Azoarcus sp. KH32C: one gene and its partners. The protein of the gene in region 3 interacts with the protein of the main gene of each other region in a pairwise test. Links are inferred from orthologs where the notes say so. Each region holds a gene or a part of one and is shown on either strand. Other genes may lie near its edges. The genes, in order: AZKH_RS07220, ndk and ung.

Evidence for each region.
Region 1: the proteins of ung (region 3) and AZKH_RS07220 interact in binary tests that used the Escherichia coli proteins (3 or more experiments, as listed by UniProt). The link is inferred for Azoarcus sp. KH32C from one-to-one orthologs.
Region 2: the proteins of ung (region 3) and ndk interact in binary tests that used the Escherichia coli proteins (3 or more experiments, as listed by UniProt). The link is inferred for Azoarcus sp. KH32C from one-to-one orthologs.

The regions. Positions count from the first base shown.
Region 1 is NC_020516.1:1,631,352-1,634,350, forward strand. Bases 126-2,969 are described here. They hold AZKH_RS07220 (class I SAM-dependent DNA methyltransferase), read right to left. Parts: upstream 2,347-2,969; coding sequence 904-2,346; downstream 126-903. Other genes in these bases: AZKH_RS07215 (restriction endonuclease subunit S), read right to left, coding at 126-907; AZKH_RS07225 (Fic family protein), read right to left, coding at 2,400-2,969. Outside these bases: more of AZKH_RS07215, read right to left, coding at 1-125; more of AZKH_RS07225, read right to left, coding at 2,970-2,999. UniProt on the Escherichia coli protein: The subtype gamma methyltransferase (M) subunit of a type I restriction enzyme. The M and S subunits together form a methyltransferase (MTase) that methylates A-2 on the top and A-3 on the bottom strand of the sequence 5'-AACN(6)GTGC-3'.
Region 2 is NC_020516.1:868,517-871,381, reverse strand. Bases 1-2,710 are described here. They hold ndk (nucleoside-diphosphate kinase), read right to left. Parts: upstream 1,714-2,710; coding sequence 1,288-1,713; downstream 1-1,287. Other genes in these bases: nifA (nif-specific transcriptional activator NifA), read left to right, coding at 1,904-2,710; rlmN (23S rRNA (adenine(2503)-C(2))-methyltransferase RlmN), read right to left, coding at 69-1,202; pilW (type IV pilus biogenesis/stability protein PilW), read right to left, coding at 1-72. Also shown: more of nifA, read left to right, coding at 2,711-2,865. UniProt on the Escherichia coli protein: Major role in the synthesis of nucleoside triphosphates other than ATP. The ATP gamma phosphate is transferred to the NDP beta phosphate via a ping-pong mechanism, using a phosphorylated active-site intermediate.
Region 3 is NC_020548.1:442,661-445,770, forward strand. The notes cover bases 37-2,991. They hold ung (uracil-DNA glycosylase), read right to left. Parts: upstream 1,889-2,991; coding sequence 1,184-1,888; downstream 37-1,183. Other genes in these bases: AZKH_RS26495 (serine/threonine protein kinase), read left to right, coding at 37-189; AZKH_RS24850 (SRPBCC family protein), read left to right, coding at 273-719; AZKH_RS24855 (VOC family protein), read left to right, coding at 748-1,143; AZKH_RS24865 (hypothetical protein), read left to right, coding at 2,078-2,878. Outside these bases: more of AZKH_RS26495, read left to right, coding at 1-36; AZKH_RS24870 (glutathione S-transferase family protein), read left to right, coding at 3,000-3,110. UniProt on the Escherichia coli protein: Excises uracil residues from the DNA which can arise as a result of misincorporation of dUMP residues by DNA polymerase or due to deamination of cytosine.

The DNA of each region.
Region 1 (2,999 bases), on a different replicon or contig from region 3:
GGACCAATTCGTCGTCGAATATGTACTCATCAATCTTGCCGACCTCTCCATTTGCTCCGTAGTACGGATAAAGACCAGAGCTGTTCTTCCTCAATTCGCGTTTAATGGGAACGCGTAGTCTGTCCAAGCACTCGGCGAATTGACTGACACTACAAATAATCCAGCCAAGAGGAGCTTCCAGATCCCAATGAGTCAGGTCCGGATCTGCTGGCGGTTTCTTATCAGTATTTGAACGTTCCTTTAGCCATTGGGCAATTTGAGCACCGGCGTCGCCGATAGCGCCGCTTTGCCGAAGATCCTCCGTGAGCCGACCGGAGGTGGCGGCGGCGAGGATGGATTGGCGGAAGCGTTTGAGCAGGGCCGGGATGCGGTCGAGGCGGTCGCGGCAGGCATCCACCCGCGCCAGCACGCTGTCGAGCTTGTCGGCGATGCGTTTTTGTTCGGGGAGCGGGGCGACTTGGATACGAGTTGCCCGAATTTGCTTGAGTACGAGACGTTTGATCGCTGTGCCGGTCATTTCGCCGGTCATCGAGCGGTAGGCGCCGGGGCTATTCAACCAGTGCTTGAGATAGCTTGAGTCGAGAACCATTCGGTCCGGTTTGAGCAGCGCGACGCTAGAGAGCATCGAAAACGGCTCCTTCAGCGTATTCAATGCTGCAATGCCGGTGGTGACACCGTCCTTGATATACAGCACATCACCATATTCGACGGGGCATCGAGCGTAAATGCCGCGATGGGTTTCGGCGTCGACATAGGTAATGTCGTTAATGTCTAATCCCCAAGGCCGAATATTCTTGGCGGTGACGTATTTGAAGTCGCCACACGCGGAGTTGGGCGGTGAATGATGGGTGCCGTCAGTTATCAGAGTGCAGACTTCGGCCAGGTCAGCTTCTACCCACGAGGTCATTCCGCTGCCTCTTCACCTAGCTCCTTGAGGATCGCCTGCAATTCCGCCAGCGCGCCTTCCAACTCGCCCATCGCTTCCCGCGCAAGTTCGGCGGGCTCCGGCAGATCGGCAGCATCCTCAGCGTTCTCATCCTTGAGCCACGCAATGTCCAGGCTGTCGCCACGCTCGCGGATCCACTCCCGGGTGAAGCGACGGAAGCGCCCCTGTTCGCCTCCATCGATCCGCGGGCTTGCCGCGTAGGCGCCTTCGAAGCCCTCGAAATGCCCGCGCGTCAGCGGCGTGCGCTTGCCGAAGCGCGGCATGTTGGCGCGCAGGTCGTACACCCACGCTTCCTTGGTGCTGCCTTCGGCGTTCTGGCTCACCTTGTCGAAGAACAGCACGTTGGTCTTCACCCCCTGCGCGTAGAAGATGCCGGTGGGCAGGCGCAGGATGGTGTGGAGATTGCACTTGTCCATCAGGTCGCGGCGGATTTCTGCGCCGACGCCGGATTCGAAGAGCACGTTGTCCGGTAGCACGACGGCGGCGCGGCCGCCGTCCTTCAGGTGCCGGTAGATGTGCTGCAGGAAGGCGAGTTGCTTGTTGCTGGTGCCGAAGGTGAAGTCGTCCCGCGTCGGACCGCCGCCGCCCTTGGCGGTGCCGAAAGGCGGGTTGCTGAGGATGATGTCGCTCTTGGGTAAATCGGCGCCGCCGCTGCCGAGGGTATTGCCCAGATGCACGACGCCGGCTTCATCGCCTTCCATGCCGTGCAGCAGGCAGTTCATCAGCGCGAGGCGGCGCGTGCCGGGCACTAGCTCCATGCCGATGAAGGCCCGGTTGCGCTGGAAGCTGCGCTGCTTGTCGTTGAGGTCGTAGAGGTTGTCGGTGCGGGTCTTGATGTAGGCGTCCGCAGCGATCAGGAAGCCGGCGGTGCCGGCGGCCGGGTCCTGCACGGTTTCGCCCGGCTGCGGGTCGATCAGCGCGACGATGCAGTCGATCAGCGGGCGCGGGGTGAAGTACTGCCCGGCGCCCGACTTGGTTTCGGTGGCGTTCTTCTCCAGCAGGCCTTCATAGAGGTCGCCGAGGCCGTCGCGCTGGGCGGAGAACCAGTCGATAGCATCGATGCTCTTGATGAGCTGCTCCAGATGGCGCGGCTCTTTCAGACGCGTCTGGGCGTCGGCATAGATCGCGGCGAGCAGCGGGTCGGTGCTTTTCGACAGGTCGAGCAGCGTTGCGCGGTAGTGGTTGAGGAGGTTGAGCCCGGAGAGCTTGGCGATGTCCGGCCAGCGCGCGCCTTCCGGCAGCTTGTGGCCCGAGAGTACGCCGCTCTGGGCGTTTTCGTGCTCCATCTTGATGAAAAGGAGGAGCACGAGTTCGGTGACGTAGTCGGAGTAGTTGATGCCGTCATCCCGCAGGACGTCGCACAGGTTCCAGAGCTTCTGGACGATTTCGTTGTTGCTCATGTCTTAAGTCTTTTGAGGGGGATGCGGTGAGCCGAATGGAATGGCTATTCGGCTCACTTGTTGAGTTGATTTGCCGGGGCGCCTGTGCCCGGCCAATGAACCTGGTAACGGGTGGAACGCCCGCCGCCTGGGAGCCTTTCCAGGCAGCCCTTGGCCACCAGGTCGGCCAGATGGCGTGTGGCCGTAGCCTTGGACACCTTGGCGACGGTCTGGTACTGAGCGGCGCTGATGCCGTGCTCGAATCCTGCCCGGCCGGGCTGATCGCCATCCAGCAAGCGGTTGAGTACCTTGACTTGCTCCGGGCCGAGCGCGTCGGCGCGGTGCTGCAGCCAGAAGCGGCTCTTGCCGAGGACCCGGTCGATCTGCGCCGACGCCGTTTCGATCGCGCGCAGCAGGGTGAGCAGGAACCAGTGCAGCCAGGGGGTCAGGTCGAGCGGCGTGGCTGAGGTTTCCGCTGAGGCGGCTAACTTCTGCGCGGCTTCGAGTTGGGCGTAGTAAGTCTTGCGGTCGGCGAGGATGGCGACCGACATGGCGTAGAAACGGATGCTGTTCCGTTCGCCCTGGGCCAACGCAAGATCGGTGAGCGCACGGGTGATGCGGCCGTTGCCGTCGTCGAAGGGGTGCAGGGTGACGAACCAGAAGTGGGCGAGGGC
Region 2 (2,865 bases), on a different replicon or contig from region 3:
ACGCGTACTCACGCACCCGCCGAGCATCACGGCGAGCAAGGGCATCGAAAGCTTCGCAAGCAGCCGTCTCATGCACGATCCTCCGTCGGTTTCGCCAGCCGCACAACACGTCGCGTGCGATCCTGCACCTGTCCTGCGAGCTGCCCGCAGGCGGCGTTGACGTCGTCCCCGCGCGTCTTGCGCGTCGTCGTGACGATGCCGGCGTCGATCAGGATGCTGGCGAAACGCCGGATCCGGTCGGGGTGCGAGCGTTCGAACCCGGCGTTCGGGAAGGGGTTGAAGGGAATCAGGTTGAACTTGCACGGCACGTCGCGGACCAGCGCGACAAGCGCCCGGGCATGCGCGTCGGTGTCGTTGACGCCGTCGAGCATGACATATTCGAAAGTCACGAAGTCGCGCGGGGCGCGTTCGAGGTAGCGCTGGCAAGCGGCCATCAGCTCCCGCAGCGGGTACTTCTGATTGATCGGCACGAGGCGGTCGCGCAGCGCGTCGTCGGGCGCATGCAGCGACACGGCGAGTGCGACCGGACATTCGTCGCGCAGACGGTCCATCGCCGGTACGATGCCCGAGGTCGATACCGTCACGCGTCGGCGGGACAGGCCGTAGGCGTGGTCGTCGAGCATCAGGCGCAGGGCGGTGACGACGTTGTCGAAGTTCGTCAGCGGCTCGCCCATGCCCATCATCACGACGTTGCTGATCACTCGGCCGTTATCGGGCTCGCCCTCGGCATCCTTGGCTCCCGCCGGGGCCGCGGCGCCGCCCAACAGTTTGTTCGCGAGCCACAGCTGACCGATGATCTCGGCGGCCGTGAGGTTGCGGTTGAAGCCCTGCTTGCCGGTCGAGCAGAAGGCGCAGTCGAGCGCGCAGCCGGCCTGCGAGGAGATGCACAGTGTGCCGCGGTTCGTCTCGGGGATGAACACCGCCTCGACGGCGTTGGCGCTGCCGACATCGAGCAACCACTTGCGCGTGCCGTCGTGCGAGACGGTGTCGCGGATCGCCTGTGGCGGGCGAATGCACGCCTCTTGGGCCAGCTTCGCGCGCAGGCTCTTCGCGACGTCGGTCATGGCGTCGAAATCGGTTTCGCCGAAACGGTGCATCCAGTGCATCACCTGGCGCGCACGGAAGGGCTTTTCGCCGCGCTCCGCGAACCAGGCGACGAGGCCGTCGACGTCGAAATCGAGCAGATTGACCGGTGTTTCCATGTGTTTCCTGTGTTGCCCTCAAAATGCAATCGGCCCGCGACGCACGAAGTGCGCGGGCCGATGCGCGGGCGTAGCCCTGAGAGGCTTAGCGGGCGTAAACGTTCATCCCGGGGAAGAAGAACGCCACTTCGACAGCGGCCGTTTCGGCAGCGTCGGAACCGTGGACCGCGTTGGCGTCGATCGAGTCGGCGAAGTCGGCGCGGATGGTGCCGGCAGCGGCCTTCTTCGGATCGGTCGCGCCCATCAGGTCGCGGTTCTTGGCGATCGCGCCTTCACCTTCCAGCACTTGCACCATCACCGGGCCGGAGATCATGAAGGACACGAGATCCTTGAAGAAGGGGCGTTCCTTGTGGACCGCGTAGAACTGGCCGGCTTCACGCTCGGACAGGTGAACCATCTTCGAGGCGATGATCTTCAGGCCCGCATCTTCGAAGCGCTGGTAGATCTTGCCGATCACATTCTTGGCAACGGCGTCGGGCTTGATGATGGACAGGGTGCGTTCGATGGCCATGTAGAAAAACTCCGGTTTGAATCGGTAAGCAAAAAGTAAGCGAAAAAAGCCTAGCTCGCGATTCTAACAGTTTTTCGTACCCGGCTCGCAGTAAGACAACAAAGTCAAGGGCGTAGGTTTGATAGGCCGAAGCAATGGCGCGCTTCTTGCAGCGCAACATCGCATCCATACACGCACCAAGGTTATTACGATGACGCAAGCGCAAAATTATCGTCGCTCATCCGACATCGATTTGCTGACAATTTACGAGATCAGCAAGGTACTGACCTCTTCGCTGGATTTCCGGCAGAGTCTCCAGACGGTGCTGCAACTGCTACTGTCGCAGCTCAACATGCGGCACGCGCTGGTCGGATTGGTGCAGACGGACGGCCAGCTGCACATTCTTGGTGCGGCGGGCGTACCCTGGCCGATGAGCGAGGCACCAATTCTGGATCCGCGAGAAGGGATCATTTCGAAAGTGATCCGCAGCGGCTCGCCCATCGTGATCCCCGACATCGCCGGGGACGCGCACTTTACGAATCGCACGGGGCGCGACCCCGAGCAGATGAAGGGGGTGTCCTACCTCGTCGTGCCGCTCAAGGTGGATCGCGAGGTGATCGGCATCCTGTCGGCCGATCGCCATCCGGACGACGAGGAAAGCGTCAATTTCGAGCGCGACGTGCGCATGCTGTCGCTGGTCGCGAACCTACTCGCGCAGACCTTCCGGCTGCATCAGGCCGTCGCCGCGGACCGGCAGGCGCTGCTCGAGGAGTCGGCGCGGCTGCAGAAGCAGTTGCAGGGGCAGTACGACATCGAGAACGTGGTGGGCCGTTCGAAGCGCATGAAGGAGGTGTTCGCGGACGTGCATCAGGCGGCGCCGTCGGGCGCGACGGTCTTGCTGCGCGGCGAATCCGGCACCGGCAAGGAGGCGATTGCCCATGCGATCCATTATCTGTCGCCGCGTGTGAAAGGTCCGTTCGTCAAGCTCAATTGCGCGGCGTTGCCGGAAACGCTGCTGGAGTCCGAGCTCTTCGGCCACGAGCGCGGCGCCTTCACCGGCGCAACGTCGGAACGCAAGGGCCGCTTCGAGCTGGCGCGCGGGGGCACGATCTTCCTCGACGAGATCGGCGACATCTCGCCCGCCTTCCAGGCGAAGCTGCTGCGCGTGCTGCA
Region 3 (3,110 bases):
ACCAGACTCGACAACACGCTGACCAAGTTCGACAAGAACGAGCAGAACAATCCCCGGGTGCTGTGCGGAACGCGCACCCAGTTCTCCCTGTACCGCTGCATGAAAACCGAGTGCGAGCGGCCGAAGTATTACGACCACCCCGAGTGCAAATACCTGCGTGCGAAGGACGAAGTGAGAACACTCCCATAGTCCACAGCACCGACCTTCGACTAAGGTACGAGAAGCGGCGATGACAACAGCCGCAAATCCAACCCCACATGAAAGGAGCGACCATGCCTACCGGTACCGTCCGCCTGCACCGAGTACTACGCGCGAAACCCGAGAAGATCTATCGAGCCTTCCTCGACGCTGAAGCGCTCGCCCGCTGGCTACCGCCCAACGGCTTCACCTGCAAGGTCGACCAGCTGGATGCCAAGGTCGGCGGCACCTTCAGGATGGCCTTCAGGAATTTCAGCACCGGCAACGGCCATTCCTTCGGCGGCACTTACCTGGACCTCATGCCGAACGAGCGCATCCGCTACACGGACAAGTTCGACGACACCAAGCTGCCCGGCGAGATGGTGACGACCGTCACGCTGCGCCCGGTGGCCTGCGGGACGGAAATGAACGTCGTGCAGGAAGGCATTCCGGAGGCGATCCCGACGGAGTTTTGCTACCTCGGCTGGCAGGAGTCGCTCGACCATCTGGCGCGGCTCGTGGAGCCTGAAATTCCGGATTGAAGTCCCCGTTCAAGGAAGGAGGATCATCATGAGCGAAAGCGCTGTCCGAAACCCCGTCGGCTGGTTCGAAATCTACGTGAACGACATGCAGCGGGCCAAGACCTTTTACGAGGCCGTGCTGGGAACGCAGTTTTCGAAACTGGAGGCTCCGGGCCAGCCTCCCGGCATGGAAATGTGGGCGTTTCCGATGCATCAGGACGCCATGGGCATCACCGGGGCGCTGGTGAAGATGCCGGGCCTGGAGGCGGGTGGACACAACGTGCTGGTGTATTTCATGTGCGCGGACTGTGCCGTCGAAGCGGCCAAGGTCACGAAATCAGGCGGTAGCGTCGTCAAGGAAAAGTTTTCGATCGGTCAGTACGGATTCATCGCGCTGGTGACGGATACCGAAGGCAACATGATCGGCCTGCACTCGATGCAGTAGCCGGAAAAGCGCGGGGCGCGCTCGGCACGCCCTGTGCCAGTCACCAGCTGATCGGACTCCGACCGGCCTGCACCAGCGCCTGGTTTGCACGCGAGAACGGCCTGGAGCCGAAGAAGCCCTTGTTGCAGGCCCCGCCGATCGGGGAGGGATGGCTCGACTGGATGACCGTGTGCCCGTTGCCGACAATATGCTCACCCAACGCCTGCGCCGGCTTTCCCCAGAGGACGAAGACGATTCCGGACTGGGTCGTCGACAGCGCCCGCAGCAGTGCCCCGGTGACGAGATCCCAACCCAGCTTGTGATGCGACTTCGGCTTGTCCTTTTCGACCGACAGGATCGTGTTCAACAGCAGAACACCCTGTTGCGCCCAGCCCGTGAGATCCCCCGACGAACGAACTTCCCCACCGAGATCCGCGGCAAGCTCCTTGTAGATGTTCCGCAGCGAGGGCGGAATCCGCACCCCCTGCGGCACCGAAAACGAAAGTCCCATCGCTTCCGCAACCTGCCGGCCATCGGCCACCGTCGAGATCCCGTGATAGGGATCCTGCCCGGCGATACAAACACGCACGTCGGCAGGCGATACGAGATCGAGCGCACGATAGCGATCGATCGACGCCGGCAGCACAACGCTGCCGGCCGCCTCGCGCGCGGCGAGTTCGGCCTCGATCGTCGAGACGCGTTGCGCGACCACGGCGTCGAGACGCAGCTCCGCGAGAATGGACATCCAGGATGAGGGCAAAGACATGGGAAAGGGACTCCAGAAGCCGCGCGGATGCTAACACAGCGGTGTCAGGGTCGATGTACCGATACGGTATTTCCTTGACCAGTGCTCAGTACGGTAAGCTCGATGCGGTCCCGGCGTGATCGGGCAGGCATGCTGCGCGAACCCGACCCGTTTTGCGATTGCCTAAGCGCAATGCCGGAGGAAACTCGGATGGTGGGCAAGGAGTCGATCTTCGTTCTGGGTGCACAGGATCCCGAAATGCGGGAGATCGAACGCTGTCTGCGGCGGGCGGGCCGACAATTCGTGCATGCCGCACGACACGGAGAACGCTGCCTCGCGCGCACGGCTTATGACGCGAATGGTGTCGTGCGGATGTCGCGGACGGGCCAGCCAATGCCGGCGGTGCTGCTCCCCAAGGCTCCGGCGGTGTTCGTCGAGTGCACGGTGCTCGGCCACGAGCCGGTATTGCGAGTCGATCACCATCATCCCGGCGACCCCGGTTACGACAAGGGGCCGGAGGCTTATCTCGAGGGGTCGTCCGTCGGACAGCTGCTGAGGCTGCTGGAGATGGAGCCGGATGTGACCCAGCGCCTGCTCGCCGCAGCTGATCATTGCCTGACCGCCGCCTACCAGGGGGCCTGTCCCGGCGTGGATCCGCATGAACTGCTTTTCCAGCGCGCAGCGTGGCAGGCCAAGATGAGCGGACGCACGCTCGGAGACGTCATGGAAGGCATCCTCGATTCGGCGAAGCGGGTCGAACGCCACTACGATTCGGAGCGCGGCGAAGCGCTCTTTCTCGATCCGACCGAAGTCCCGCCCGATCTCGCCGAGGGCGCGGCGCTGGCCGGCAAGCCGATACGCTACCTGCAGGTGCTTCCGAGCCGAGAGGTCAAGGAAATGCTGAAAGGCGCGAGCCCCGAACACATCCAGCGCTTCATGGCCTCGCACCGTGCCGCCGGCCGGCGGGTCTACGGCAATCCGTACCGTGGCTATGCCGGCACCTATTACTGACGACAGATGCCGCTTGCCGAAGAGATAGGCCAATTGACCCAGGTGCGAACGCGTCGGATACTCCGACGCCGTCGAGGGTCTTTTTTCGTCAACCGGCATCCGAACATTGTCCGAGGTCAACGTGAAGCTCTATTTCCATCCAGCATCGACCACGTCGCGCATCATCCTGCTCTTCGTTAGCGAAGAAGGTATCCCGTTCGAGCCGGAAGTCGTGGACATCCTCTCCGGCGCC